Regions from separate parts of the Aurantivibrio plasticivorans genome, predicted to be linked through region 2. Evidence: predicted binding sites of a transcription regulator. Region 2 holds the regulator's gene; each other region holds the start of a gene.
The links. Region 2 encodes FliA, which starts transcription of late flagellar genes. Its sites were predicted from a motif close to TAAAGTTATNNNNNNNNCGGCCGATANCC; they were not measured.

Region 1 (10,528 bases), 1.1 Mb from region 2:
TGGATTAACCGTTGCTTACCTGCTGCGACAGCATGGGGGTAAAACGGCCTCTGGACAAGACCGGTTCAATATTCGTGTGTTTGAAGAAGACACGAGAATTGGAGGTCATACTGCAACCATCCCGGTTGACGTTAATGGAGAGACGTTGCATGTCGATACCGGATTTATCGTGTATAACGACTGGACCTACCCAAATTTTATTCAATTATTAACTGAGTTAGGTGTTGAAAATCAGCCGACGGATATGACATTCAGTGTTAGTTGCCAGGATACCGGGCTTGAGTATAGTGGTGAGAACCTGAATACGCTGTTCGCGCAAAGAAAGAATTTGTTGAGTTACCAATACTGGGTGATGCTGTCGAACATACTGCGCTTTAACAAGCAAGCCGTTGCTGACCTTGATAACGGCCAAATTGATCCAGGCACAACCTTAGGCGAATATCTTCACAAAAATAACTATTCAGGTTTGTTTACTTCGCATTATCTCGTACCTATGTGCGCTGCAATTTGGTCGGCGTCGCACGATATGGTGATGAAAATGCCGCTACTGTTTTTTGTGAAGTTCTTTAAAAATCACGGCCTATTAAGTGTTAACAATAGGCCTCAGTGGAGAGTCATCAAGGGTGGTTCGTCGCAGTATCTCCGCCCACTAACTCAACAGTTTAGTGATTGTATTGTCACTGCTTCGTCAATAGAGAGCGTGTCGCGTACCGAAGGGAAGGTTAAGATCTTATTCAAAGGCGGCAACGTTGAAACATTTGACCACGTTATTCTGGCTTGCCATAGCGACCAGGCAATTAAGCTCCTACACGATATATCCAAAGAAGAATCAGAAATACTCGCCTCTATTCCGTATAAGGACAATTCGGTTGTTTTGCATACCGATGAATCTATTCTGCCGAACAATAGAAAAACTTGGGCGGCTTGGAACTATCATCTGAGTTCAAAACGTCAAGATGCAGCAATACTCACCTACAATATGAATATATTGCAAGGTTTTGATCAGCCAAAAACTTACTGTGTCACGTTGAACGCTGATGAAAAGATTGACCCCAACCAAGTGATAGGGAAGTTTAATTACGCGCACCCCTCATTTTCTATGGACTCCGTTCTCGCTCAAAGTCGATGGTCTGATATTAATGGGGTCAACAATACGTGGTTTTGCGGTGCATACTGGGGTAACGGATTTCACGAGGACGGTGTAGTAAGCGCGAAGCGAGTAGCTAAGGCGTTGGGTGTAGATTGGAATTAAGTAGAGTGACTTAATGAATAGTAACTTAATGAATAGTGCTGAGATATCGTTGAAGCGTGTGAGTAACAGCGTAAGTGAAGCTAGGCCACTAACGGTCGATGATTCTGGCGTTACCGATTGTTATCAAAGTGCCATCTATAAAGGCACGCTGGAACATTGTCGAGTCAGCCCTAAGAGGCACTATTTTAGTTATCGCGTATTCATGATGTATCTCGATTTGGATGAGATCGATACAATTTTCTCGACGAGTCGACTCTGGTCGAACAAGACGTTTAACCTAAGTTGGATGCGCCGAAAGGACTTTATTGGTAATCCTCAAGAGACGATCTACGACGCGGTGGTGGATGAAATTTTCCGCAGTACAGGGCAGTCGTTTTCCGGGAGTGTTCGCGTTCTAACTAACCTGCGTTACTTTGGTTTTATTATCAACCCAATCTCCTGCTACTACTGTTTTGATCAACAAGAATCACTTCGCTTCATCGTTCTTGAAGTCACCAATACACCGTGGAGAGAAAAATGCAGATACGTGCTTGAATGTGATCCAAGTAATGATGTTCAGCGTAAATCTTTTGAAAAATCAATGCACGTATCTCCCTTTTTCGATATGGATATGGTGTACCGTTGGGTGGGTGGTAAGCCAGGAAGTGAATTGAAAATTGGGTTGTCGAATTGGCAGGGCAAGAAAAGGCAGTTTTATGCAAACTTAAACCTTACACGTGTGCCCATATCGAAAGGGGTGTTGACTAAGCAAATCTTAATGTACCCCCTGATGACCATGAAAGTGTTTGGTGCCATCTATTGGCAGGCGTTGAAACTGCGCATCAAAGGTGTTTCATTTGTCCCTCACCCTGAGCGATAGTTTATAGAGTTTTAATTAGGTGATTAGTATGCAGGTAACCCAAAGTCTTTTAAAACAACCCTCCGTATCAGTGAAGCCGGCTTCGATGAAAGAACGCATCGCGAGGAAAGCGGTATTTAAAGTGTTTGAAAATCTTCGGGTGGGCAGTTTGATTGTTGAGGAAGGTGGTGAGGTTTTTTCGTTTGGGTCCCCGAAGAAAGAGGGAGATCTGGTTGCAAAAATTCAGGTTCGAAATCCTGCTGCTTATTTAAATGTATTGATGCGCGGAACGATTGGATCCGGTGAAAGTTATATGCAGGGTGACTGGACAACTCCTGATCTAACCAATGTGATTCGCATTATGGTATTGAATATGTCTATCGTTGAAAAACTTGATGGCGATATGTCAATAGGATCGAAAGTGTCTAATTGGATTCTGCGGTTAGCGAATATTAATACGTTGACTGGTTCAAAGAAAAACATAGGTGCCCATTACGACTTGGGGAACGATTTTTTTGAACTGTTCTTAGATCAGGAAATGATGTATTCATCTGCGATATATGATGATCAGCACACCTCGCTTGATAAAGCAGCGGTTAATAAGCTGCGTGTTATTTGTGAAAAGTTGAAACTTAACGAAAATGATCATTTGTTGGAAATCGGCACGGGCTGGGGTGGTATGGCTATTTATGCGGCTCAGCACTATGGTTGTCGAGTGACTACCACAACGATTTCTCAACGGCAGTTTGAATATGCTTCTCGCCGAGTCGAGCAGCTCGGATTGTCTGGAAAAATTCAGGTTTTACTGAAAGATTACAGAGAACTCGAAGGCCGTTTTGACAAGATAGTGTCGATAGAAATGATAGAGGCAGTCGGTCATCAGTATTATCAAAGTTATTTCTCGCAGTGTAGTCGTTTGCTGAAAGAAGATGGTTTGATGTTGATTCAGGCCATCACTATTCCCGATCAACGTTATCATGCCGCATTAAAGGCTGTGGACTTTATTCAAAAGTATATTTTCCCTGGCGGCTGTCTTCCCTCGAATGAGGTTATAGCTCAGCATGTGTCGAAGGATACGGATATGCAAATTGTTGGTTTGCATGACATTACCAACGATTACGCGCGCACGTTGAAAGAGTGGCGGCATCGATTTAACAAACGTCTAGCAGAGGTCAAGAATCAAGGCTTTGGTGATGAGTTTGCGCGCATGTGGGAGTTTTATCTGTGTTACTGCGAAGGAGGTTTCGCGGAAAGGGTGATCAGTACAGCACAAATTTTGTTGGCAAAACCGCAAGCTAGAATAGCCTAGTGAGATAGTTCAATGAACCAAGCTTCTTGGGTTGTCAATGTCGGAAACGCCGTGATTTTTCAAGTGGGTTGGTTCTTGTCCCTATTTTTTTATGATAGCAGCCTCGTGGTTTTGGTCGCGCTGGTCATGGTGTTGATTGCCAACCAGCTTCTGTCCGCCTTTTCTCGAGCTGAGTGGTTTGTTGTTGGTGTTGTGTCAGTTGCCGGTTGCGTGATGGATCAACTCTTGGGTTTGATGGGTGTCTTCGAGTTTTCGGGCGGCGTTTTAATTCCTCTCTGGTTAGTGTCGATTTGGATAATGTTTGCGACGTTACTCGTTCGCAGCCTGAATTGGCTTGTCTCTAAAAAATCGCTTAGCGTTATCCTGGCCTTTCTGTTTGCACCTCTGTCGTATTTTTCTGGCGCTAAACTGACGGGGGTTAGTTTCGGACTGTCAGCGGAGATATCGATGCTAACTGTTGCATGCTGCTGGGCTTTGATGTTGCCCGCTATGCTTTGGATTACTGAGTCATTCACCTCCGACCGAGGTTGTGCCAATGCGTGAGCGCTTTTTGCAATATCGACACAATCAGATTTTAGGTTTGTGCAGCGTTGTAACTTACCTGGTGCTAAGTTTCTGTCCGGCAGTGTTATCGGCTCAGGATCTCAACACAACACTATTGTTGGAAAAGGAGTGGCTTGCTGCCGCTGAGTATGAACTTCCCTATCTTATCGGTAATGCGCGCGATAGGAAAACTGGCCAGCATCTATACACCGAATACCATTATTCGCGAGGAGCAGCTGGCTCTCATTCAGTGGTGTATCGCGATGATCAAAGCAAAATTATTGCCTTTAAAAAGTTGCGTTACGGTGAATTAGCAACACGGCCAGCCGTGTTTCAATACAACTACCTTGTAGGCGAAGTAGTGTCTGTAAAAAGGTTGAATGATAATCAGCTGAGTATCACATACCGTGAAACAGTAAATGAAGGCGAAAGAACGCAAGCGTTGAGTGTTGACGATAGTATAGTTGTTGATGCTGGTTTTGATGGCTTGGTTAGAAACAATTGGAGCATGAGTGTAGAGGACGACATAGATTTCCAGTTTCTCGTCCCTTCGAGGTTGTCCAGCTACTCATTTCGACTGGCGTCTGTATCTTGTGCTGAAAATCGAGAGGCGAGATGTTTTGAAGCTGCGCCATCTTCTTGGTTGTTGAGGCGTTTTGTTGCCCCAATTCGAGTTGACTACGATGCAGAAAGTCAACGGTTGATGAAATTTTCAGGTTTGGGGAATATCGCAAACGCGTCGGGCGATTACATGTCGGTTGATATTGACTATAAGTACCCAAGTTACAATTTCGACTAGCGATATTGTTCGCGTTAGTTGTTTTCTGGCAGCGGCCAGCCACCCAAGGACTTCCACTGATTAACGATGCGGCAGAAAAGCTCGGCGGTTTTTTGCGCATCGTAGGCAGCTGAGTGCGCGTCACTGTTGCTAAACTCAATACCACTAGCGATACAAGCTTTGGCTAATACCGTTTGACCATAAGCTAGACCACCAAGGGTGGCGGTATCAAAGCAGGAGAAAGGGTGGAACGGGTTACGTTTTATTTCGCAGCGCTCAACCGCCGCATTTAGAAAACCCAAATCAAAATGCGCGTTATGGCCAACCACTACCGCGCGATTGCAGCCAGCCGCTTTGACCGCTTTTCGAATAGGTCGGCAAAGTTCGCTAATGACAATTTCTTCGGGTTCCGCTGGGCGGTCAGGCGAATCTAAATCAATCCCTGTAAAGTCCAGCGCTGCTTGCTCGATATTGGATCCTTCGAAAGGCTCTACATGAAAATCAAGGACGTCGCCGGGAAAGAGGGTGCCGTTATCATCCATCTCCAGTGGGACCGCAGCGATTTCTAACAGCGCATCGGTCTGCGAGCTAAACCCTCCGGTTTCTACATCAATCACTACGGGTAAAAAACCACGGAAGCGTGATGCCATTAATGTTTTCGGTTCGTCCTGGTTGTCGGCAGTATTTGCGCTCAAAAGTGTATCCTAAATATAACCAATTAAAGGGTGGCAATACGCCATTGAAGTGTCTCGCCTGCGCAGAGTGGAGCGACATGTTGCTCACCAAGAGCGAGTGTTTCGGGGATTTGCCATGCGGATTTCACGAGAGTAATACTGTCATTGTTGCGTGGTAGACCGTAAAAATCCGGGCCAAAATGGCTGGCAAATGCTTCGAGGTTGTCGAGAGCGCCGGCACGTTCGAATGCCTCAGCGTACATTTCTATGGCCGTGTAAGCGGTGTAGCAACCGGCGCAGCCGCATGCGATCTCTTTTTTATTAATGGCGTGAGGGGCGGAATCGGTACCAAGGAAGAACTTCGGATTGCCACTGGTGGCGGCCTTGATTAAAGCCTGCTGGTGTTGGTTGCTTTTCAAAATGGGTAAGCAATAGTAATGAGGCCGGATGCCGCCGACTAGCAGCGCATTGCGATTAAATAATAAGTGGTGTGCAGTTACTGTAGCAGCGATGTTGTTGTTTGCGGCAGTAACAAAATCGACGGCATCTTCTGTGGAGATATGCTCAAGGACGACTTTCAAACCGGGAAATTGGTTTGTGAGTGGTTTTAACACTTGGTCGATGAATACCTGCTCGCGGTCAAAAATATCAATGTCATCATGGGTAACTTCGCCGTGCACGAGCAACTTCATGCCGACTTTTTCCATCTCTTCCAATGCTGGGTAAATGCTGCGGATGTTGGTGACTCCGGCATCTGAATTCGTTGTAGCCCCCGCAGGGTAAAGCTTGCATGCGACGATGCCTGCTTCGCTCGCTTGGCGAATGGTGTCAGGCGTAGTGTTATCGGTGAGATAGAGCACCATCAGGGGCTGGAAGCTTGAGCCTTGGGGGATTTCAGCTGTGATGCGATCTCGGTAGGCCAAAGCTTGCTCAGTGGTTGTCACTGGAGGAACTAAATTTGGCATGACAATGGCCCGCCCCATATAACGTGCAGCATCTCGGACAGTGTCTTTCAGTGTTGCACCATCCCGGAGGTGAATGTGCCAGTCGTCTGGGCGGGTAATGGTCAGTTCTGCGCTCATGATGGTGAGATTACCTATAGTTTATGCATACGATCGCGACACGTTTGGATGCTGTGTGGCGAAGGCGCATCCTACCGAAAAAGGCCGTTAAAGCACAGGCATCTTCGGCCGATACCTATAACAATACCTGGGTTTGTTGTGTTGTGCTCTAGTACGGCAGGTTGCGACGGCGGGTGCTGGTTTTGGTGGAGTTAAACGGTTGATGTTGCGATTCGTGGTTATTTTGTTGGTTGGCATAGTGGCATGGAGTACGTCCTGCCTGGCCGTTAAATACGATACCGACATTACCGAGTCTGAGTGGGTGGTTAATGTTTCGATTTTCGAATGCCGGTTGGTTCATGGGATCGAGTTCTACGGTGATGCAGTGTTTTATCAGCGAGCCGGTGAGTCTCAGCGCTTTGTCATCGACTCTGATACCCCACGCTTAAAAAGCGGGCAGGCATCACTTAAATCCCATGCTCCTGTGTGGGTTAAGCATGCCGCTGGCAAGGATATGGGGTATGTACAGGTTCGCCAGGGAAACACCCCTATTCGCTTAGATACGCGTTTATCTCAACGGGTACTGACAGAATTGCATCAAGGGATGGAAGTCGTTTTCACGCGGAGACCGTGGTACGGCGCTGAAAAATCCGTTGAGGTTGCTATTTCTGCCGTCAACTTCCGGGCGGCCTATGATCGCTATCTTGGTTGTTTGTCCGGGCTGTTGCCGGTCAATTTTGAGCAGATAGAGCGTACCAGTATTTATTTTGGCTCTAGTAAGGAAGCGCTAAACCCATCGGAGGTTGAGAAACTCGATAATATTGGTTTGTACTTTAAAGCCGATGGTGAGATTAGCCAGTTTTACGTTGACGGCCATACCGACAGCCTAGGATCTCGAGTAGAGAATTTTGAGCTGGCACGGGAACGGGCCGAAATGGTGACCAAATTTTTGGTGGCTAGGGGCGTCCCCCCTGAGATGATCGTTACTCGCTGGCATGGAGAAAGGTATCCCGTGGCCAGTAACCAGACCAGGAAAGGGCGAGCACAAAACCGCCGGGTGACCATCCGCTTGGTGAAAGGGAGTTCTGATGAGGAGCCGGAATTCCCTGATGAAACTGATCAAATGGCCTCTCGCTAAGTAAGATCCATCCCAATCTGCCACTAGCTCTACACTTGCTGTAGGTTTCCCGCTACAATGCGCGCCGATCACCGGCTCGCTCGTTCGATTGCGCTGTCATCTGTCCGGCCTTACGCTTATTCACTCGCGTGCAATCGTGCGATCAAATCGCCTCGATGTCTCATTTCCGTCCGTTGGAGAAGTTCATGTCTGCAAATGCATCCATTAAAAAAGTCGTCCTCGCTTATTCAGGTGGGTTGGATACCTCAGTGATTGTTCGCTGGTTGCAAGAAACCTACGATTGCGAAGTGGTGACATTTACTGCGGATATCGGGCAAGGGGAAGAGGTCGAGCCCGCTCGTGCAAAGGCAGAAGCCTTGGGCGTGAAAGAAATTTACATTGATGATTTGCAAGAAGAGTTTGTGCGTGACTACGTGTTTCCAATGTTTCGTGCAAACACCATTTATGAAGGCGAATACCTGCTCGGTACATCAATCGCGCGTCCGTTAATCGCTAAGCGATTGATAGAAATTGCCAACGAGACCGGTGCAGATGCTATCTGCCATGGTGCTACCGGTAAGGGTAATGACCAAGTGCGTTTTGAGTTGGGTGCTTATGCGCTTAAGCCTGGTATCCACGTGATCGCACCGTGGCGCGAGTGGGACTTAACGTCACGTGAGACGTTGATGGCATATTGCAAAGAGCACAATATTCCTGTGGACTTTTCCTCGAACAAGAAAAAATCCCCGTATTCAATGGATGCAAACTTGCTGCACATTTCATATGAAGGTGACATCCTTGAAGATCCCTGGCAAGAAGCTGAAGACGACATGTGGCGCTGGTCTGTCAGTCCTGAAGCTGCGCCTGATCAGCCAACTTATCTTGAGTTAACTTACCGCTGTGGCGACATTGTTGCTATCAATGGTGAAGAGATGTCAGCGGCTCAGGTACTGGCGTTTCTGAATAAAGTCGCGGGAGAAAATGGTATCGGGCGTTTAGATATCGTCGAAAACCGATATGTCGGTATGAAGTCTCGTGGTTGTTATGAAACGCCAGGGGGCACGGTTATGTTGAAAGCTCACCGCGCTATCGAGTCGATCACTCTAGACCGCGAAGTCACACATCTCAAAGATAGCTTTATGCCCAAGTATGCGGAGCTTATCTACAACGGCTACTGGTGGAGTCCAGAGCGCAAAATGTTGCAGGCGGCAATTGATGAGTCGCAACAAGTCGTTAATGGCGATGTGCGGGTCAAGCTCTACAAAGGTAACGTATCGGTAGTTGGTCGTCGTTCTGATGACAGTTTGTTTGATGAAAGCATTGCGACCTTTGAAGACGATGCTGGGGCATACAATCAAAAAGACGCGGAAGGCTTTATTAAACTCAATGCGCTCCGAATGCGAATTGCTGCTAACAAAGGACGCAGTCCCCTCAAATAAGGCTCTCACGAAAGAGCCTTTTTCTGTTACTGCGCTGAAGCAGGGCATCATTCAGCTCAGTTATACCGTGTATTTGGTAGATGCTGACACCCAAACTCATCTTTAGTTGATATCTATCAATAGCGTCTCACGCTGTATAAAAGATAATGGCCGCCAAGACGAAAGCAGTCTCGGCGGGACTTTTTTTATATTTTCGGTCGATAAACTGCAGTTTGAAAACTATAATGACGCCAACGCGTTTTGGCTCTGTGGAAGAGTTATAGTTTTGCTTGGGGCAAATCGTGGTTCTTAATAATTTTGCAGTCTGTAGTGAACACTATGGGACGAGCGCCTTACCAAGAATCCCATGATCCTGTTCTAGGAAATACACCGCAATAATTTTGAAGTGTTACGTTCGTTATCACCGTTTGTACGAACAAATGTGAGGAAAAACCTGTTATGACACATGAGTCTAATGGATCGGTAGAAGCCTATAATTATAAAGTTGTTAGGCAATTCGCCATCATGACGGTCGTTTGGGGTGTGGTTGGCATGTTGGTTGGCGTCATTCTCGCCGTTCAACTTGTGTTTCCACAAGTCAACGACATTTGGCAACCCTTTACCCATTTTGGGCGTCTTCGTCCACTTCATACGAATGCGGTTATTTTTGCATTCGGTGGTTGTGCGTTGTTCACTACCTCCTACTATGTTGTCCAGCGGACTTGTCAGGCGAAATTATTTGGTGGCTTTTTAATTCCATTTACCTTTTGGGGTTGGCAACTGGTCATTGTCGCGGCCGCTATTACATTGCCGATGGGTTTCACCACGTCAAAAGAGTATGCCGAGCTAGAGTGGCCAATTGATATTTTGATTACATTGGTTTGGGTAGCCTATGCGATTGTTTTCTTTGGCACTATCGTCAAGCGCAAGACATCCCACATCTATGTTGCAAACTGGTTTTTCGGTTCATTCATTATTACCGTCGCTGTGTTGCATTTGGTAAACAGCGCAGCGATTCCAGTGGGTTTGTTTAAGTCTTACTCTGCTTATGCCGGTGCTGCCGATGCGATGGTGCAGTGGTGGTATGGCCATAATGCAGTAGGCTTTTTCTTGACTGCTGGGTTCTTGGGCATCATGTATTACGTGGTTCCTAAGCAAGCCGGTCGCCCCGTTTTCTCTTACCAACTTTCCATTGTGCATTTCTGGGCTTTGGTTGCACTTTACATCTGGGCCGGCCCGCATCACCTTCATTACTCTGCATTACCAGACTGGGCTCAAAGTTTAGGAATGGTTATGTCCTTAATGTTGCTGGCGCCAAGCTGGGGGGGCATGATTAATGGGATCATGACGTTGTCGGGTGCGTGGCATAAGTTGGCGACTGATCCAACCCTACGTTTCCTTGTTGTCTCTTTATCGTTTTACGGCATGTCGACCTTTGAAGGTCCGATGATGTCGATTAAAACGGTGAACGCTTTGTCGCATAACACCGACTGGACTATCGGCCACGTACACTCCGGTGCGTTGGGTTGGGTAGCAAT
Region 2 (10,528 bases):
GGTCGATAATTCACTCGCTCATCACCCGGCAATACCTTTACACTGCCGCGCTGTTGCGCATCGATCATTAGTTGCTTACCACCTGGAGCCAATAAAACAGCACCAGGTGATAAACGATCACCATCTTCCGCTTCCTTAACACTAACCTGACATTGCTTGTCCAAGCGTTCAGCAAACGCTTTGGTAAAATTCTCAGGCATGTGCTGAACCACGATAATCGGCACGGGGAAATTACTTGGCAGTTTCGTCAATACATCGGTTACCGCGACGGGCCCACCGGTTGATGCACCGATGACAACGATATCGACTTTATTCCTAAGATTTGACGCTACAGCCGCTCGTGGTGGTGATTTCACTTCACTAGACGAGGAATCATTTTTCGGCGCTGGTATCGATCGACTAACTCGCTGATTCTTAACAATATCAAGCAAACGCTGATGTAAACGCTTTTTTAGCGCAGCGGAGTTTCTTGAAACTTCACCAAAATCCTTAGTAATAAAATCAACAGCACCTGCTGCTAACGCATCAAGGGTGATGCGAGCGCCTTCGAAAGTCATTGAAGAAAACATCAAAATAGGTACAGGTCGCTTGGCCATGATTTCTTTGACTGCAACGACGCCGTTCAATACCGGCATTTCGTAGTCCATCGTAATTAAATCTGGCTTCAAACTATCGGCTTTATCAATTGCCTCACGCCCATTGGCGGCTATACCCACCACCTCCAATTCTGGGTGCTCATTGATAATTTCTTTTAAGCGATTTTGAAAAAAGTTCGAATCGTCAACAACAAGGACTTTATAAGGCATGTTGACTCTCCATCAAATCGAAGAACATGCCGCGTATTGTTTTTATGGTAGTTAGATCTATTTCAACCAGCACGTCGCATGCCCTACGCTTCGTCCAAGATACATTAACAATGCGATATGGTGACATTACCTTCCCAATGTGGCCGGCTTCTATAAACCAGATTGTGCGTAACGTTTTAACATACTTGGCACATCCAAAATAAGTGCAATTGTGCCATCTCCTGTGATTGTCGCTCCCGCCATACCCGGAGTGCCATGAAGCATTTTGCCAAGTGGTTTGATAACGACCTCTTCTTGGCCTATCAATTGGTCAACGACAAAACCTACTCGTTGGGTTCCAACTGAGACAATAACAACATGCGCTGATTTGGGATCCGGCTGTGTACTGTGTTTATGCACTAGCCAGCGTTTGAGATGAAAAATCGGAATCGCACGATCGCGAATTGTGACGCACTCTTGTCCATCAACAATATTTGCTTTGGTTAAATCCATATGGAATATCTCATTCACACTCACCAGCGGAAGCGCAAACGTTTGTTCAGACAGCATAATCATTAAGGTTGGCATAATTGCCAGCGTGAGTGGCACCTTGATAATGATCCGGCTTCCTTCACCTTTTTTCGAGGTGATTTCAATGGAACCATTCAACTGTGTGATCTTTGTTTTCACCACATCCATCCCGACGCCACGTCCCGAAACATCAGAAATTTCTGTTTTAGTTGAAAATCCAGGAGCGAAAATCAGGTCAAAAGCTTCCGAATCACTCAAGCGAGCAACGGTATCTTCATCATAAATACCTTTTTCAACCGCTTTCTGGCGTAACGCATCGGGGTCCATACCGGCCCCGTCATCCGTTATCGACAAGAGGATATGGTCACCCTCTTGTTCCGCTGCAAGGACAACTTTTCCTACGCGACTTTTTCCAGATTCTTCTCTTATCGCAGGTGCTTCAATACCGTGATCGACCGCATTACGCACTAAGTGAACCAACGGATCCGCAAGCGCCTCAACCAAGTTTTTATCTAAGTCAGTATCCTCGCCTTGCAGCTCAAGATTAATCTCTTTTTTCAGGTTACGAGCCAAATCTCGAACCACGCGAGGAAAACGGCCGAAGACTTTCTTGATCGGTTGCATCCGCGTTTTCATAACTGATGATTGCAAATCTGCTGTCACCACATCTAGGTTGGCTACCGCTTTCGATAATGCTTCATCGGTACTATCGACCCCTAATCGAACCAAACGGTTTCGAACCAGCACTAGCTCGCCTACCATATTCATGATGTCGTCTAAGCGCTGGGTATCGACGCGTACCGTCGTTTCAGTTGCGGCAATGTTTGCTTGGGGTGAATCTTTTGGCTTTAATGCCGCAGCGGGCTTAGCGGCTGCACTTGGAGCAGGTTTTGCGGCGCTTGCAGCACTAGGTTTAGCCTCGGGTTTCTTGGGTTCTGGCTTTTTAGCTGCGGGTGATTCGGATTTCGGGGCAGACGCCGGAGGCTCTTGCGCTTTGCCGGAAGGCGCTGATGTCGCCTTTTCAGACGAGGGCTTGCTTGCACCAGTTTCCGTCTTGCCGCTTGCACTTGGCTGTTGTCCTTTGCCGTGCAACTGGTCGAGAAGCGCTTCAAATTCGTCTTCAGTGATTAATTCATCGCTGCCACCTGAACCCGCAGTAGTCGACGGAGCCGGAGACTCAGCTTTGCTTTCAGTAGCAGGCGCAGGTGTCGACGAGGCATCAGGTTTTGGCGCATTTCCTTTACCATGAAGCTGATCTAATAAAGCTTCGAATTCGTCTTCCGTAATTTCATCGCTGCCGGTTGAACTGCCAGCGGTGGGTGCAGCCGGAGAAGCGGCTTCTTCTGCGGGGGTGCTCGAGTTTGCTGCTGTATCTTCAACACCAGGGCCTTTGCCTTTACCGTGCAATTGATCTAGCAATGCATCAAATTCGTCTTCCGTAATTTCATCGCTTGACGAACTCGTCGCCATAGACTCAGCGGGCGTCTCGACGGCGGATGTCTCTGTGGGCTTGTCTAGGTCAGTGTTTTTGGGGTCGATTGCATCGAGAAGATCTTCAAATTCTTCATCAGTGATTTCATCGTCAGCTACACCGCTAGGCTCTGATGTAGCTGACGCCGCTCCAGCGACTGGCGTAGATTCTGGTTCACTGTCACTTGTTTCTGCGGCCTCAACAGACTCGCCTATATCTTCACAATTAACCAAACGTTCTAGTGACGCAATGAGGTCCGGCGACGCTGCTTCTGGCTTTTCAAATTGCTGTATTTGTTGAAATTGGGCATTAATGGCATCCAGTGCACTAAGCACCACATCCATTAATTCTGGCGTTACGCTGCGCTTACCATTACGTAGAATATCGAAAAGGTTTTCTGTCACATGGCAGCATTCGACCATGGGATCTAGCTGCAAGAAGCCTGCTCCGCCTTTGACAGTATGAAAGCCGCGAAAAATGGCATTCAGTAAGTCTCTATCGTCAGGGCTCTGCTCTAACTCAACCAACTGTTCCGACAACTGTTCAAGAATCTCTCCGGCTTCTACTAGGAAGTCCTGAAGGATATCTTCGTCATCTCCGAAACCCATTTACCGCTCCTTAGAAACCCAAGCTGGACAATAGATCGTCCACTTCATCTTGGCCTTTAACAACATCGTCCCGCTTTTCAGCATGTATTTGCGGGCCTTCACCTTTGCTATCAATCGCTCTGACTTCATCGCCCTTAACTTCATTGGTCACCAGCCCGGTAACTTGTTCTACCTGACTGGCAACACGGACTAGTTTGACCAGCTCATTTTCGACATCATGAACCAGTGTAATGACACGTTTTAATACTTGCCCGGTAAGGTCCTGAAACCCTTGCTCTAACACTATCGACTGCATATTTTCATTCAATTGAGTAGTGCCATCACACATCTGTTGTAAGAACTCATCCATACGTTGGTACAACCCGGCAAATTCTTCTTTGCTCATTTCTCGCCGACGTAAACGCAGCCAATCATCACGCAGACTATTTGCCTCTTGCCCTAAATTCATAGCAATAGGTGCAGAAGCTTCGACCATATCCATGGTCTTGTCGGCTGCTTGCTGAGTTAGGTTAATGACGTAATTGAGACGATCAGTTGCATCGTGTATTTCGGAGCTTTCAATATTGGGAGGTTCAGAGCTTAGATCGCCGTCAACATGGAAATTGACAATGGCGTCATGTAAGCCTCGTGTAAGCTTACCGACGGAACTGAATATGTGCTTGTCCCTTGCCTCGATCATATTGCATATCAAAGTAGAGGCATCCTGGAAACTATCGTTTTCTAGCTTATCGATTAATAGCTTTGCGCAGTCCTGAAGCTCCGATATAAAGGTAGGATTGTTCTTTAATTCGTAATGATTATCCATGCCCGAAGAATTCCCAAATTAGCGACTAGCTATCAACTCGCTCAAAGATTTTGTCTATTTTTTCTTTGAGAACTTGTGCGGTGAATGGCTTGACCACATAACCATTGACGCCCGCCTGTGCAGCTTCAATAATTTGGTCGCGTTTTGCCTCTGCAGTAACCATTAAGGTCGGCAACGACGCCAGGCTTTCATCAGCTCTAATTTCTTTTAAGAGCTCTATACCTGTCATACCCGGCATATTCCAATCCGTCACGAGAAAGTCAAAATCACCTGACTTCAGCATAGGCAGTGCTGTACTGCCATCATCAGCCTCATGTGTATTGGTAAAACCTAGGTCTCTCAATAAATTTTTAATAATCCGCCGCATTGTTGAAAAGTCATCAACAATTAGGATTTTCATGCCCTTGTCCAAAGCAACCTCCATCAATTCCCCACGAAGGGGTCCCATCTAATTAATAGTCTAGTAGCTGATTTACGGGTATCCAGTTTTTAACAAGGAATTGTTCTCGGCTTGGTTATAAATATTCGTAATGATGTAAATTTGGAGATTCTTTATCCAAATTCACCAGTCGAGGTAGATTTAAATCAGTTGGCTGACTGCCAGTCTGTTAGGCGGGAACGGAGCCGTAGCGCGGCTTGGCTGTGAATTTGGCTTACCCTCGATTCACTGACCCCAATGATCTGTCCAATTTCTTTGAGGTTTAGCTCTTCATCATAGTAAAGCGCTAACACCAGGCGCTCTCTTTCGGGTAACTGACCGATCGCTTCCGCGAGCGACCGTTTAAGTGCCTCCTGCTGAATGCCTTCGTCTGGGTTTACTAACGGCTGGCTCGGCGTATTCTCTTCGAGAGAGACGCCGTCTTCGTTATATGCTTCATCAAAGCTGTATAGACGACTTGATACCGAGTCGTGCAGGATAGAATGATATTCCTCCAGTTCCATCCCCAACTCTTCCGCCACTTCCTGATCCGTCGCGTCGCGCCCCGTACGTGCTTCTACGGCATTAATAGCATCGCTAATCTTACGACTATTACGGTGCACACTCCGCGGGACCCAGTCACCTCGACGCATCTCATCGACGATTGCACCGCGAATACGAATGCCCGCATAGGTTTCAAAACTCGCACCTTTACTGGCATCGTATTTTTTCGATGCTTCAAGCAAGCCAATCATGCCCGCCTGGATAAGGTCTTCGACCTGAACACAAGGAGGCATACGCATCATCATATGGTGGGCTATCCGCTTCACTAGGGGCGCATAGTCCTCCACGTTGACACTTACTTGATTAGTTGGGGCTTTGTCATACGTCGACAAACCGTAGTTTCCTACCATTGTTTGGGAACCTAGTAACTCACATTCGCTACACTCGGACTAACCATGTGCTCAACAAAAAATTCGAGGTGCCCTGTTGCCGAGCTTGCACGAGGCCATTCATCAACTTTATGGGCTAAAGAACGAATGGCTTGCGATGCTTTGCAACGTGGTGCGAAGGTCAACAAAGGTTGTTGTTTTTGCACGGCTGAACGAACATTTTCATCGAACGGAATATGGCCAACATACTGTAGTGCCACATCGAGAAAACGTTCACACGCCGCATTCAGTTTATTAAAGAGCGACTTACCTTCTTGGGTTGTACGCGTCATATTAGCGACGACTTTAAACCGAAACATGTCGTGTTCTTTGTTCAAAAGTTTTATCAACGCATAGGCATCAGTAATCGATGAGGGCTCGTCACACACGACAACGATGACTTCCTGACTGGCGCGCACAAAGCTGATGACGTTATCCGATATTCCTGCTGCGGTATCAACAATTAAGACATCAAGCTGGTCCCCTAGCTCTGCAAAACCATTAATGAGTGCCGCATGTTCTTGCGTGCTTAAACTAGCCATATGACGCACACCGGATGAGGCAGGGACAATCCTTACGCCCCCAGGACCATTGACAATGACTTCCTGCATTGACGCATCGCCCTTGATGACATCTGACAGATTTTTCTTGGGTTTTAAACCCAACAGTACATCGACATTGGCTAGCCCAAGGTCTGCATCCAATAGCAAAACTCGGCGCTGCATTTCCGCTAACGCGATACTTAAATTGACCGCTAAATTGGTTTTACCTACACCGCCCTTACCGCCTGTAACGGCTATCACTTGAATGGGGCTCGAGTAACTCACAAACAACTCCTCAGCTAAAATTAGCGCCTTTGACCAGTATAGATGCTTCCCACCAGTTTCCTAGAATTCACACCATTAGGGTGCGACAGCTCTCTGTACCGGAACATTTTGTAGACTTTTCGCCATCTGCGACGCTACCTTATGTCCAGCATTCACAGCAGATTTTTCTGTATTCAACGTAGACTTGTGGGAAAGTATTTTTTTCGACTTGACGTAACGCTGACCGCTTTCCTTCAAAAGGGACACCGCCTTAGTAATCAATTGATGCGCTCGAGCCATAGTGACATCTTGAGGCATACTTGCACCTTGAGTGGTATAGGCGATGGGAATATCAGCATTAATCAGGACACCAAGCACTTCACCCAAACTCGCCGTTTCATCCAACTTAGTGATGACACACCCACGGAGGTTAGCCCGTTTAAAATTATGCGTAGCGGCCTTCAATAACTGCACCTGCGTATTGGCAGACAAGACAAGGATATTTTCAACTTGGGGCAACTGACGTAATTCACGAAGTTGGTATTTAAGATTTTTTCCCTGGCAATTTGCACCTTCTGTATCAATCAATACCAGTTTATGATCGGCTAAATCTTGCAACACATATTCCAGTTTATTTTTTTCATTCACTTCGTAGACCGAAACGTTAAGGATAGAGCCCAATCTCCGTAAGCGGTGATTGCCTCCCGAGTCCGGCGATGCCATAGTCACAATCGCCACACCAGAGCTGCCGTGCTCTAACACATAGCGCGATGCTAATTTAGACACTGCGGCGGTTTTACCGGCACCAGAAGGCCCCACAAAAGCGAAGAATCCGCCATTACCAATGACATCTTTTCCAACAACCGGAATGTCATGCGAGATGGTGGCTAATGATTTTGCCCAGTTGCTGTTTAGCGATAGATCACTTGAGACCTCCGCTAAACATTTACTAATACTAACGTCGCTCATCCCTAATTGTTGCAGTCTACGCTTGATCGTCGTTCTCATGGTATTGCCGACAATTTTTGCTCGCCGCTCAGCGACAAGCTGAGCTTTTTCTTCTGCGAATTGGCGGGCTTGCTCTTCCACTTTTCGTTCCGCTTCACGCGCTTGTGCTGCCGTTTGTTCGGACATGACCGCCAACTGATCGCGTAAGAACTCCCGCATATCACCAATTTCATTTTTTAGCTGACTAAACTGTTCATCGAATATTTCATCGATAAACACACCGTCATCATCTACGATATCGGACGTATCATTTGCCGCTGGCGTGACGTAGGTATTTGGGTCGAGATGAAACACAATATCGGCTTCGCTTTGCTGGTAGCTATAGGAACCTAGCTGAAGCTGGTTCACGGGCTGGGGTTGCTCAATCGGTTCCTCGGGAACTACCTCAACCTCATCGATTGCAGGCGAAACAGGTATTTCTATATGGCTTGAACCATCGTCTACAGACGTTGGTTCGGCAGCACCGAATAATTGATTGACGCTGTCATTGTCTGTCCCCCCGATAGAGCATTGCTCTTCTCTATGTCGCATGGCATCAACACCGGGCACTTCGGACGGCATTGAAAAATACTCATCTTGCGTCGTAACCCGTTTCTTCTCTGACAAAAGAGGCAACCCCATATCTTTTTTCCAGCGAAAAGATGCTTCAGGGTAAGATAGAAATTCATCTACACCGTTTTTATCAAAGAATTGAGGCCCTGGCTTTCCCTGCTCCATAGGGGCATCGGGCTGAGAGGCCATTGCGGGCGTAATTACACACGGTTTGTTGTAAGTAACCTCCAATGGCTCGGCTACCTTTTCTGTGTCTGTATGGGCCTCTTCTCCGTATATTGGCTGGCTTTCATGCAACACTTGAGGGCGATAACTAGGCTGTTGGTCTATCCGTTGAGGTACATACTTTTCCTTGTGATGAACAGGTTCGATTTGTTCGCCACTTATAGTACGTTGCGATTCTTGTAACCTCGTTTGATTCTGTCTATTGCGTGACTTTTGCCGCTGGGCGCGTGCGATCTGTTGCGCTTTGGCTTGCCCATCTATCGATAGCTCTACCCTGTCATGACTGTTCGTCGCCGTTTCTGATGAGTGTGCTTGCGTTTGCGTGACGGCAAATTGTTCACTGAAAGTATTGGCAAAGCTGTTTTGCGGCGGTTGCGCTTCACTCCGCGCTTGTTGTCGTACCTGCATAGATTCCGGGGCTGCTTCGGCCTGTTCTTGCTTGGACATTAACCGACCCATAATTGACTCTTGCCCCCATGCAATGTCGCTAGACATGGGAGTATCCATCATCGGGTCATCATCCATTGATGACGACATCATTGCGGATCTGGGTGATGGAGTCGCACGTGGCGCCGTAGGTTTTTCTGCAACAGATTGATAATAGGGGTCGTTGCTTGTCAAAATCTCGACTCCGCCCTTGACGCGTTTGCTTGAAAGGATGATTGCCTCAGCACCCATTTCTTGTCGAACTAGCTCCAGCGCTCGGCGCATATCAGCTGCTACGAATCGTTTAACTGACATAGCGTTACTCCTCTCCTACTCCGTCGAGTGTGTTGCGTAATGTATTACCTTGAGTCATTGACATTGTCGCTACTGTTAAAAATTTGAAATCACTAATCGGCACCTATATTGGCGTCAATGTTTAGACGTTTGTTATCAGGCACTTCGGTATAAGCTAGTACCCAACCATCACTTACTGCATAACGAACAAACTTAGAAATCACATTGCGCAATGGTGAAGCGACCAGCAATACCACGGGTTTCCCAGCAGCCTCTTGCTTTTGTGCGGCCTGTATGATCGTTTTTCGAAGTCGCTCCGCTAATCCTGGCTCAATAAAGGCACTCTCATCCGCGCCATTATTTTGTGCCTGCTGAACAGACTGGAGCAATAACTGTTCCAGCTCTGGCTTCAGCGTTATCACTGGCAGCTCTTCATCGCTACCAATAATGGTTTGGACAATCTGACGTGAAAGCGCAACGCGCGCGGATGCTGTTAGGCCATCTGGATCTTTCGCTTTATGAGCATTCGCGGCGAGTGCTTCTGCAATGGTGCGAGTATCACGAATCGATACATTCTCACGCAGCAAATTCTGCAGTACTTTAAGCAATACATTGAGCGTAATAGTGTTCGGTACGAGTTCTTCGACCAACTTGGGCGAGCCCTTCGCCAACTGCTCAAGCAAGTGCTGTACATCTTCATGGCCAAGCAATTCATGAGCGTGTTTTTGTAGAATTTGGTTTAGATGGGTTGCGACTACGGTACTTGCATCAACAACGGTGTAACCTAAAGTTTGGGCTTTATCTTTGTGAGATTGTTCAATCCATATCGCTTCAAGGCCAAAGGCAGGGTCCTCCGTTTTGACACCATCCAAGGTCCCAAACACCTGGCCAGGGTTAATGGCCATTTCTCGATCTGGGTGCACTTCAGATTCACCAATCGTCACACCCATCAACGTGATGCGATAAACGTTGGGGTTTAAATCTAAATTGTCCCGAATATGGACGGAAGGAACGAGAAAACCCAACTGCTGAGAAAGCTTCTTGCGGACGCCTTTAATGCGTCCCAAGAGTTCCCCACCCTGATTTCGATCAACCAAGGGGATTAATCGATAACCGACCTCTAAACCAATAATGTCTACAGGCTGTACGTCATCCCACCCGACGTCTTTAATTTCTTCACTTGATGCTTGCGGACGTTCGCTCTCTATTGCCGGCGCTGCCCCCATGCTCATGCCACCCGCAGCCGGTGCCGGTCCTGGTTTAGGCTGAGAAGATGAAGAGCCAAATAACGAACCAGGTTCTTCATCAACCACTTCTGGTTGTGATTTAGCTTTAATAATCAAATAAGCTAAACCCCCAATAATGGCGGCCAATCCTAAAAACGCCACATGCGGCATGCCAGGAATAATGCCCATAATAAAAAGAATGATCGCCGCGACAATCAATGCTTTTGGCGAATCAAACATTTGCGTCAACACTTGGTTACGCAACTCGACCGAGCTATTCACTCGGGTAACCAAAATAGCAGCAGACGTTGAAAGCAATAAAGATGGAATCTGGGCAACTAGACCATCACCAATGGTTAACAATATGTAGTTTTCTAACGCCTGATTAAACGACAGGTCGTGTTGAGCCATACCGACACCCAAACCGCCGATAACGTTGAT
Region 3 (10,528 bases), 820 kb from region 2:
GTGACATTGAGGTGGTATGTCACCAACTCCGTGACCGTCGGTGGTTCGTCATCAGTCACGTCAGTAACGTCACTTGAGTCATGAGTGTCTACCGCCTCAGGCTCTATTTGTTGCTGTGGCGCGGGCTGTTCGACGATGGTGGGTATACTCGGCGTAGCAGGTGGCGACTCGATCGCTACCTGATCGCGACCGAGCAGCTCGTCAGCGTAGCTTTCGATGACAGATGCTGTGACATGAATAATTTTTCCCATGCCACTGGCATAAACGGAATGACGTGGCTCAATGAGTTTAGTAAAGCCCACACTGAACGCACTCCACATAACGCCCAAAATCAAAACAATGGTAAAAAAACGCGTAATGATACTAATTTGGCGTGCGCCTACCTCTTGATAGTGTGCTGCTTTTCTTACGCGAGTTGAGACCACGGTGTCGCGGGTTTCAAGGCTAGGGTCGCTGCTGAAGTAGACCTCAGTAACATTCACCTGAGGGCGCTTATAGAGGCCGCGTGAAGGCGTCCAGCGCCAGCTAAAGAGCCGTTCTGTTAGCTGCATCCACTTGATGCGCAGTGCTGCGATACTTGTGAGCACGAGGGCCTTAAACAGCGCCATGACATTCATGCTGGCGGGGTCTGTATAAGGTGTTTTTCGATTCGGGAACCCCGAAAGGGTTTCCTCTAATATATCGATAGCGGCAACTAATTCGGCACCCGTTTGAAAACGATCATTGGCATTTTTAGCCAATAATTTATCGATGAGAGGTTGTAACACGGCGTGCTGACCAGGCAACTTCGGAACAGGTTCGGTGAGGTGCTTGATAGCGATAGCAACAGACTCTTCCCCTTGAAAGGGTACAGACCCCGTCAACATTTCGTAGAGTACAACCCCTAAACTGTATAGATCTGAACGGCCGTCGAGAGGCATTCCCCGCGACTGTTCTGGGCTCATATAATGCGGGGTTCCAACCACGGTGCCCGCGTTCGTCACTTGTGTCGACGCCGACGCGGCTTTGGCGACACCGAAATCGGTTAATACCGCAGTTCCATCGTCGCGAAACAGGATGTTTTCTGGCTTGATATCCCGATGTACATAACCTTTCCGGTGTGCGACATCTAGGGCGTGAGCAATTTGGCGCAATACGGATAATGTGCCCGCCGTGTCTAACCCTTGAACCATTTTCTCATGGACTGTTCCGCCAGGAAGATAGTCCATCGCAATGTAATTCAAACCTTTGTAGCGGCCAATATCATAAATGGACACAATATTGGGGTGAGATAATTGCCCAACAATGTTGGCCTCACGCTGAAAACGCTCTCCAAATACTGGATCTGCATTGAGTACTGGCGACATGACTTTAAGTGCAACTTCACGCCCGACGCTGAGCTGAATAGCAAGGTAAACAGTAGACATACCGCCCTGGTTTATTTTGCGCAGAATTTTGTAACCAGGAATTTGCATGTGCGCGGTTTATAACCTTTCTTAGATTATTTTAATTATTAATAAACTCAATGAAGTTTGATCTATATGCTTGGTTAAAATAGATGCGACTACACCATCCAAAGCCAGTAGCACAATAAGATAAAACACAAGAGAGTAATACCATAGATACTATGATCGACGGTTGGCTTGCCCGATAAGGAGGGCAGCCAGTCTTGTAAAAATGCGATTGCTGAATGCTGCTGTCTCGGTGCTTCAACGAGTAGAAGTGTAATGTTGTCTCTACCGCCGTGATCGAGAGCTAACTTCATCAACGCGGTTGCCGCTTGATCTGTTGTTCTACTTTCGCAGAGTGTTTGCGCAATATTTTCATCGGAGACTTCATCGGTCAGTCCATCGCTACACAATAATACCCATTGGCCGCTTTGCCATTTGCCGTGCACTGAATCGACTTTTACAGCGTCAACATCGGTTGAACCGATACATTGCGTGATAATATTTTTATCAGGGTGGGTGGCGACATCTTCTTCACTAATGGCGCCTGTGGCTAGGAGCATTTGCACGTAAGAGTGGTCAGTTGTGAGTTGCTCTAACGTGCCGCCTGATTTGTCTGGCGTCCACAGATAGGCACGACTGTCTCCGACCCAGGAAACCTGGTATTCAGTCTCACTAGTTTCCAACGCGACCACTGTCGAACCCATGCCTTTCGCACCGGTGCCATTTTCCACAGCTTCTAAAACCGACTGATGCGAGCGTTGAATAGCATCAGCTAATGAACGTTCATCGAGTCGTTCTTTTTGAATGGTCTCGACAACGATTGCACTGGCGACTTCACCGGCGTCATGACCACCCATGCCGTCGGCAATAACCCAAAGACCCTGTTCGGGAAGACTTATATAGCTGTCTTCGTTATTGCCTCGCTGTAGTCCTTTATCGGTGACAGCGCTGCTTTTTATTATGGCCATTCAGGGTCCTAGATTGCGAATTAGTTCACACTTGGGCAACAATTTACTGATTGTTCTTCCGCTGTGTTGGCGTTAACCAGCGGTTCCTTTAATCTACATTTTGTCTCTAAGCTATTGAATTATCAAATCCTTTTGTTAAATTATCACGCATCCAACATGCCGCACTGGTGGTCAAGTTAGATACAAATAACAGCAGTGTAGTTCTTTATTTTCTGGCTCGAATGCTTAAACAAAGCCAATGCCAGCAACAAAGAGCTTAAAAACAGGGCGTTACTCATGCTTAAGATCCGCTTTAAAAATAATAAGCTCAATGCGGTGTGGCTTGTAGAACCAAAAGTAACCATTGGTCGTGCCAGTGGCAACGATCTTGTGGTTGATGATCCCAATGTGGCGGACGCACATGCCGAAATCACGGTGAAGTATGAAAGTCTAAATATCGTTAACGTTTCCGGTAACAAACCTGTATACGTCAATCGTAAAGCGATTAATCATACTGCGCCGTTGTCTATCAACGACGAAATTATTATTGGTAAGACAATTCTGCAAATTGTTGACCCTAAGTCGGATCGACCGGTAGCACCTAAATCTGCCAAGAAAGCTCCCCCAAGTACTGGCTGGGCGTTAAAGGCGAATAGCACCGCGTTAGCCAATCGAGTGTTTAGCATCAAAGCAACAACCGTTATTGGTCGTTCTAACGAATGCGACATTACTTTAGCTGCCGCGCACTTATCACGTCGTCACGCACAATTAACGGTGAATGAAGGTTTACTGTATGTCAAAGATCTTGGCTCGGCGAATGGGACTTACCTCAACGGAGAGAGGATAACCGAGTCTCGCGTCAACCGTGGCGACGATTTGCGCTTTGATACGCTCAGTTTTGGAGTCATTGGGCCGTCACAGGATTTGGATAAAACAACGGTTCGGCCTGCTAATCAACAGACCCCAGCGCCACAAAAGGCGGCGGCTAAGCAACACAAGGCACCTGTTCATGCTGTTAAAGGTAATACCGGAGCATTGCCGATAGCGGAAGAGTCGAGCGACTGGTCTGATTCTGACGAATTTGGCACAGATTATTCGACCCCAGAACCCAAGTCGAAGTTTGGCTTGATCCTTGGGGTTCTCATCCTCGGCATAGCGGCTGCCGTGGCGGTCGGTGTTCAGCAAGGCTTAATCACTTTTTAAGAGCTAGTGAACATTGAGGTGCCAATATCCCTTCCACCCGTGATGTGAGGCGCCACGTGGGCAATTTAGTATTAAGGTCTCCGCAATCTAGCCGATAACCCTAGCAATCGCTGCCATTTGTCGAGCAGTAGGCTCTAACGCTAGGGGATTGCCATGCACATTCTGCCATTTACACAACCTTCAGACCTTAGCCGACTGTTGTCCGGTCGAGAGGGTTTGCAGCACGCACAGCAAGGTGGCCGTCATCATCAGGCAAACGTTAACAGGCTCCATTCTGGGGCTTCTAGCGAGCATTCGAATGGGCAGGGGGGGAGCCTTCGCAAAGCGGGTTTTGCGGCTTTTGAAAAACAGTTAGAGAAAACCTACGAATTTCTTGCTAATCGTGGTGTGAAAGTAGGGGCAACGGAGTTGTTGCCTGCGACATCGGCTGAAAATGTAGCTAACAACATTCTCGGATTCATTGAGCACCGAGTGAAGCAAGACATTCAAAAGGGAGCTAGCACAGAGGAAATTTCGCAGCGTTTGGAAGAGGGCCTGGCAGGGTTTAAGCAGGGTTTTGCTGAGGCAAAGGAGAAGCTTGAGTCATTGGGGTTTCTATCGCCAGAGATTAATGAAGATATTGGCAAGACCTACGAACTCGTGACCGCCGGGATAGACGATCTGAAGGAACGCTATCTTGCTCGCACCGAGGAGCCAGAGCCAGCTCGCTCGACAGTTGGTGCCGCATTAGAGGCAGGCTTTGGCGAGGTCCGTTACGGTCAATCCAGTAGCTTTGAATTTGAAGTGGAAACAGCAGAAGGCGACACTGTTACCATCCAAGCGAGTTCAAAATCGCTGTATGTTGCGCAATACCGCTATGGTGCTTTTAACCAAGAGGGTACGAATGGTGACCATTTCAGTGGCGCATTCGAGCAATTTTCCAGTAACAGCCAAGATTCATCGCGCTTTTCTTTTTCCGTCGACGGCGATTTAAATGCTGACGAAATGTCGGCAATCAATGATTTGCTGGGGCGAGTGGAAGATCTTTCACAAACGTTTTTTTCTGGCGATGTTGAAGGTGCGTTCAATCAAGCCGTAAATCTAGGCTATGATCAGCAGGAGATTGTTGGTTACTCGTTGAACCTGCGTCAGGTAGAAGTAGAGCGCGTCACGGCAGCTTATCAGCAGTTCCTGCCCGCGTCGCCTGCTGCTGATAATGGCGGAACCGGATTTTCAAACAGTTTATTACCTGTTGGAGATTTCGCTCGCGGTGTATTGGATGCTGTTGATGCAGCTCATCCCTTTGCAGATCCAGCGCGTTTAATTAGCGATCTGGCCGGTCGTTTTGAGCAATTATATCAAGCACATGAAGAGGCCGAGTCGCCATCGCGATTCGAGCGCTTTGTTGGTGACATACTAGACGCTCTGCCCGAAGCGAACAGCTAACGCTTCATCATTCTGACGAACGCTATTTCTGCGTGTTAAAATGTCGGCTTTTTGTCGGGCCAAATTATGCAGCAATTGATACTTTATTCCACGCTAGGCTGTCATTTGTGTGATCATGCCAAGGAGATTCTTTGGCCAATTCTTGCGAACACAAATTTTACGTTATCAGAGGTCGATATTGCCGACTCTGATCAATTAATGGAACTCTACGGCACATCTATTCCAGTATTAGAATATGAAAAGTCTGGAGAAAAGCTTTACTGGCCCTTCGACGAATCCCAAGTTCGTTTGCTACTCAATTCGCGTATCTCCTAGTATTTGATGCGCTCCGCGTCGTTTATTTTTCGGCTATCGCGAATTTTTGGGTCTACACTTCAAAGTAGATACCAAGAATTAGCATTATTATGTCGAAAATACTCGCTTCCGTCGATTCTCGTACCCAGCTGGTAGGTGAAAACCGACTCGAACTGTTGATGTTCTGTTTGAACGGTCAGCAGATGTTTGCGCTTAACGTATTCAAAATCAAAGAGGTGATGAGCGTTCCCCCTCTGGTTGCTATGCCACAACGAAACCCTTTGGTTTGTGGCGTAACACACCTGCGGAATCGCACCATTCCTGTTATAGATTTAAGTGCAGCGATTGGCAGAAGGCCGATGGCGGATATGAGTCAATGTAACCTCATTGTTACTGAATACAACCAGAGCGTACAGGGTTTCTTGGTCGGCGCCGTCGATCGAATTGTGAATTTAAACTGGGATACCATCATGCCTCCGCCAAAGGGTGCGGGGAAAAAACACTACCTGACGGCAATCACTCAAGTGGACGATCGTATTGTTGAAATTCTCGATGTTGAGCGGGTATTGTCTGATATTGTGCCGTATGACACATCGGTTTCAGACGATGTTTTGGACGCGGAGTTGGCGAACCTGGCGCGCGATGCTGAGCTCAAAGTATTATTTGTCGACGATTCACCTACAGCAATGAGTCAAGTAAAAGAAACGCTGCAGAATCTTGGCGTTGGGTTGATTGCGGTGCAAGATGGTTTGATGGCGTTAAGTCTACTGAAAGAGTGGGTCGCCACTGGTGTTAACCCGCATGACAAGGTGTTTATGGTAATTACGGATGCTGAAATGCCTGAGATGGATGGCTACCGTCTTACCCACGAAATACGCAACGACCCTAGTCTGAAAGATTTGTACATTGTGCTTCACACCTCGTTAAGTGGTAGCTTTAACAAAGCAATGGTGGAAAAAGTTGGGTGTGATGATTTTTTATCGAAGTTCACTCCAGACTTATTGGCGGAGCGTGTTCAAGAGCGCGTGCGTGTGAGATTAGGTGTGAAACCAAAAGATCAATAGAATGCTTTCAGAATCAAGCGATTTCTGTAGTAACTTTCTTTTAGAGCTCTAAAAGAGCTCTATATCATCTTCGTCTTCTTGATCGTCTTGTTTGTGCAGTAATTCTCGGTAGGTGGCCAAGGCTTCTTCAACACTTGCCCCGCTGACTATTTTCTCGAACATGGCGCGCTCGCATTCCATCGAATAGCTTTCGCGTACTTCTTCTTTGATCTGTTCCCAGCTGCCAATATCGTTAAGCGAGTTTAGGTCGCTAAAAATTTTTGTCATCCTTTCAAGCCCACGAGAAACATGATCGAGTCGTTGGCTGATGCGGTCATAAAATTGGAAAGCGGTAATGGCTTCGTTAATGCGCTCGCGCATTTCTTCAGTCGTCCAGATAGGGTTGCCATCACTGTCTTTTTCAACATTGCTGCCGAGTGTTTGCCCTGCTAGGCGGGTAAAAGTGTCAGTCAGTTGTTGTACTGAGGTATTGCTCTCAACGATAGAAGTCTCTATTTGGCAAATGGCGAGATAGAGCATGGTGACAGTTTCGCGTGTATGTACCCAAGCATCGTGAGTCATCACATCTGAGGGAGCTGTTTGTGATTCTGAGCTTTGTTTGAACGAGTCCATATTCATATTCGCAGTAAATTCTATAGTGAGCGTTTAGACAGCAATGGAGTACGACTACCATTTTATTAGCTGGTTAATGCGGAAAACTGACCGCCTTATCTAAGGATAGACAACTGTCCGATAAGAGAAAGAAAATCTTGAAAATATGCATTGAAGATTTAAACCATAATCAAAATAATTTGATTATGGTTATTTTGTATTCCGCAGGGACTGTTTTGGCGGCAATAGTTCGTGTGCTTGCAGCAGTGGCGCGCTTTCGCCTAAGCGATAGCTGTAGATCAGAGAGTAGGAGAGAACATTTTGTACGTAACCGCGCGTCTCTTTAAAGGGAATGGTCTCGATCCACACATCGTTTGGAAGTTCAGAATCTGTTTTCGCCAGCCACTGTTTAACACGGTGAGGGCCTGCATTATAGGCAGCCGCAGCAAGGACGCGATTTCCGTTAAATTGCTCTAACAATTGATCGAGATAGCGGCTGCCAAGAGCGATATTGTGCTCGGGTTTAATTAAGTCCCAATACCGATACTTTATTCCATTACGTCGTGCCGTTTGTTTGGCGGTTGCGGGCATTAGTTGCATCAAGCCCATGGCACCGACAGAAGATTTGGCGTCCGCGGCAAAGGCACTTTCTTGGCGAGCAATGGCGAAAAGCAATGGGCTCTCAATATGGGTGGCTTTTGAAGCCACTTCGACTTCGCTTTGGTAGGCGAGCGGGAATCGTAATTTTAAATCGTCCCAATAACGGGCAGCTGCCATCGCTTGAATGGTTTTTCGGTGCCATCCCCACTGATCAGCTAATTTTCCAGCGGCGAGTAGCTGATCAGGCTCCATATCTTTGGTTGCGTAATACCATTCACGGCGTGCATCGCGCAGATTGCCTATCTCAAGTAATTCATAGGCACGTTGCATTGCCGGTAGATTACGGACGATATTCACCTGATCTACCGGGGAATCAACCGGTCGATTTAAGAGGGTGTAGTCTTGCCCCACAATATCTGCAGCCATAAAGCCGTAAAAGCTGCGCGTTAATGAAAGGCTTGCATAGATCTGTTTGGGAGTTGGGTAGGCTGGGTCGTCAATGCCTAGTTGCTCCATTGCGCGAGCGCGCCAGTATAACCAGCGTTCACTTTGCTGCTCTTCAGGGCTAAATAATTGCAGCGCGTTATACACTCTTTGCCAGTCTTGTTGACTCAGAGAATCGCGAACCATCCAAGCCACAAGTTCTTCACTCGAGGCGCTAGGTGCCGTAGCAAGCAACAGTTCGGCCTGAGGCATATTGCCTTGGCGGGCTAATTGAGTAATCAAATATTCTAACGTGTAGGCCCGCTCCTCAGAGTCAAAGTAGTGGCTTGCGTTGTAGCGTTCCCAGAGTGCCAATGACTTTAGTGAATCCCGCCGTGCGTATCGCCTTAACCCATGCAGAATGATTTCTTGCATTTCTGGTGTCTGGTCGGCAAAGCGACGGACGTTTTCGAGCTTTTGAGGATAGCGGTCAACCGTTTGGTAGAGTTTGGCGAGCTTCTGCATCTCCACCGGCATTTGTTTGGCGATATAGCGTGCAAGTGTTCGCTTGCGGCCGTCAATGGCTTTGCTGTGACGGTCCCAGGCCAATTCGGGGGTTAGGTACCCGGCTTCTCGCCAAGTTTTAAACAGTGGATCGCACTCGTCTGGTTGAGATTTGCCAACATTCCATAGTGTCTCGACTTCTTCTAACGCCTTGGCATCGCCAGTATTTATGCGAGCTTGAATATAGTAGCAAGTCAGTTCGGCGCTGCCCTTGGCGATAGTCGACGTCGGGTAGTATGTTCTGTAATCGTGCCAATGCCGCTGCTTGGCCAGTAACTCTAGCCAGTCTCGATCGAGCTTATCGCCGATGTAGGTGTTTTGGTGTTGTTGCAGAAAGGCTTCGACTTCTTGGTAAGGGAATAAATAAAGTTTGCGCCGAAGGTTTTCGTAGTCCAAGTACGGTTTTAGGGGGTAGCCGTTAAGTGTCTTGAGGTATTTGTTAAAGCTTTTGAAGTGCCCTTTTTTGAGCGCGCGCCTGGCTTGTTGGTATTGGCCTCGTTGCAGCTGGGTTAGGCCTGATCCACCAGGGTTGAGCAAATCTTTAGGTTTTATAGAGGAGTTTGCGTTGGTAATATGACTAACGCTCAACAATCCTGTTGTGACTAATAGCGTCGCCGCTGTCACCGCGAGCTGCTGAGCTACACGGACAGCAAAATGGCGGCTTTTCGCTGGGTTGTTGGCCATAAGCTTTTGACTATCTACTACGTGTTTTTTAGCGGCTAGCGTCAGGTTTAAACACCTAACGGCAATGTCCGCTGCATTATGTTCTAGAAAGGTGTCAAAAAACTGGCGACCACCTATCAAATTCTGGCAAAAACCCAGGAATAAAAGGCTTTGATCTAGAAAGTGCTAGCCTATCACGTGTTAATTATAGACGTGTCGTGACTAGTCGCTCGAATTTACCGTTAGGAATAAAGATATGCACGTTGGGTGCCACTAGGATGGCACCCAACATTGGAAGGTCGAAGCAGGTATTAGTGTTCTAGTCTGGACTGGATACTCTAACGGCAAGCACATCACATTTTGTACCGTGCAGAACGCCGTTAGCGGTAGAGCCCAATAACAAGGCTAAGCCTTGACGGCCATGGCTCCCCAGTACGACGAGGTCAGCATCAAGCTCTTCCGCTAGGCGGTGAATTTCGGAGGTAGGTTGTCCGATAACAACTTGCTGGTTTTCTGGGCTGATGCCAACACTTTGTGCCAGTTTTGCTAGTTGCTCACTGGCTTGTTGTTGCAGTTGCGCTTGGACTTCCGTTAGGTCCATTGGGATATCTCCTCCATAGGCGTATGCCAAAGGTTCAATCACGTGAACTAAATGCAAGTTAGCCCCTTCTGCAAGCTGCATGGCTTTAGTCAGAATTTCCGTGGATTCTTCCGTTAAATCCAGCGCGACAAGAATGTGTTTGTATAGGCTCATGAGTTATTCCTCCCCCTAATATTTATTCTTCCCTATACTATTCCGTTTTATTTGGGGTGCATAGCATTAACAAGTCAGAATCGCGCTAAAGAATTGATTTTGATTAATAAAATGAGCAAAAGGTTTGGGTATGTGGGTTTCTATTCTGATTATTGGCTTGACCATCGCGATGGTCGCTGGCCCGGTTTTTTGGCTGAGCCCTTCGGATCGTGACCGACGAATTGGTAGCCTACGCGCCCGCGCTGCGAATTGTGGCTTAAAAGTGCAATTGGTGCCTCGTGATCAACTTCGCTTGGATACGAGAGAGGATAAAGATGAAGTGGCCGTTTATTTTTTGCCCTGGGATTTAAGCCAGGACCAAGAAAAAGCGTTAGCTGTGCTAGACAGTGGAAATAATTGGCTGCTCAGCCGCCGCCCGAGCGCTCATGAAATCCATTTTCATCATCATTGGCAGTGGCTGTCTGGAAAAGCTCCGGGGTCTCTGCAAAGAGATTCAGAGAAGCTTGAACCACTTAAAGTCTTCGTTGAGTCATTGAATCCCACTATTGTAGCTCTGCAGTGCAGACCGGA

Region 1: ACZ5NB_RS06375 (flagellar protein MotY) is a predicted target of FliA. The motif match lies at 6,565-6,593, and genes of this name have one in related genera.
Region 3: ACZ5NB_RS07345 (DUF5610 domain-containing protein) is a predicted target of FliA. The motif match lies at 3,652-3,680, and genes of this name have one in related genera.

Annotation. Positions count from the first base shown of each region.
Region 1 is NZ_AP036020.1:1,419,274-1,429,801, forward strand. It holds gene ACZ5NB_RS06340 (NAD(P)/FAD-dependent oxidoreductase) at 1-1,252, shown strand, start outside; gene ACZ5NB_RS06345 (DUF1365 domain-containing protein) at 1,266-2,111, shown strand; gene ACZ5NB_RS06350 (class I SAM-dependent methyltransferase) at 2,140-3,399, shown strand; gene ACZ5NB_RS06355 (DUF2878 domain-containing protein) at 3,412-3,942, shown strand; gene ACZ5NB_RS06360 (hypothetical protein) at 3,935-4,741, shown strand; gene rnt (ribonuclease T) at 4,756-5,370, opposite strand; gene pyrC (dihydroorotase) at 5,439-6,476, opposite strand; gene ACZ5NB_RS06375 (flagellar protein MotY) at 6,679-7,593, shown strand; gene ACZ5NB_RS06380 (argininosuccinate synthase) at 7,779-9,011, shown strand; gene ccoN (cytochrome-c oxidase, cbb3-type subunit I) at 9,450-10,528, shown strand, end outside.
Region 2 is NZ_AP036020.1:2,469,444-2,479,971, forward strand. It holds gene ACZ5NB_RS11140 (protein-glutamate methylesterase/protein-glutamine glutaminase) at 1-806, opposite strand, end outside; gene ACZ5NB_RS11145 (chemotaxis protein CheA) at 957-3,395, opposite strand; gene ACZ5NB_RS11150 (protein phosphatase CheZ) at 3,406-4,200, opposite strand; gene cheY (chemotaxis response regulator CheY) at 4,226-4,612, opposite strand; gene ACZ5NB_RS11160 (RNA polymerase sigma factor FliA) at 4,786-5,532, opposite strand; gene ACZ5NB_RS11165 (MinD/ParA family protein) at 5,544-6,377, opposite strand; gene ACZ5NB_RS11170 (hypothetical protein) at 6,453-8,882, opposite strand; gene flhA (flagellar biosynthesis protein FlhA) at 8,975-10,528, opposite strand, start outside.
Region 3 is NZ_AP036020.1:1,649,423-1,659,950, forward strand. It holds gene ACZ5NB_RS07330 (SUMF1/EgtB/PvdO family nonheme iron enzyme) at 1-1,454, opposite strand, end outside; gene ACZ5NB_RS07335 (PP2C family protein-serine/threonine phosphatase) at 1,544-2,398, opposite strand; gene ACZ5NB_RS07340 (FHA domain-containing protein) at 2,675-3,580, shown strand; gene ACZ5NB_RS07345 (DUF5610 domain-containing protein) at 3,734-5,005, shown strand; gene ACZ5NB_RS07350 (glutaredoxin family protein) at 5,072-5,320, shown strand; gene ACZ5NB_RS07355 (chemotaxis protein CheV) at 5,410-6,363, shown strand; gene ACZ5NB_RS07360 (hypothetical protein) at 6,412-6,975, opposite strand; gene ACZ5NB_RS07365 (transglycosylase SLT domain-containing protein) at 7,165-9,225, opposite strand; gene ACZ5NB_RS07370 (universal stress protein) at 9,524-9,958, opposite strand; gene ACZ5NB_RS07375 (hypothetical protein) at 10,089-10,528, shown strand, end outside.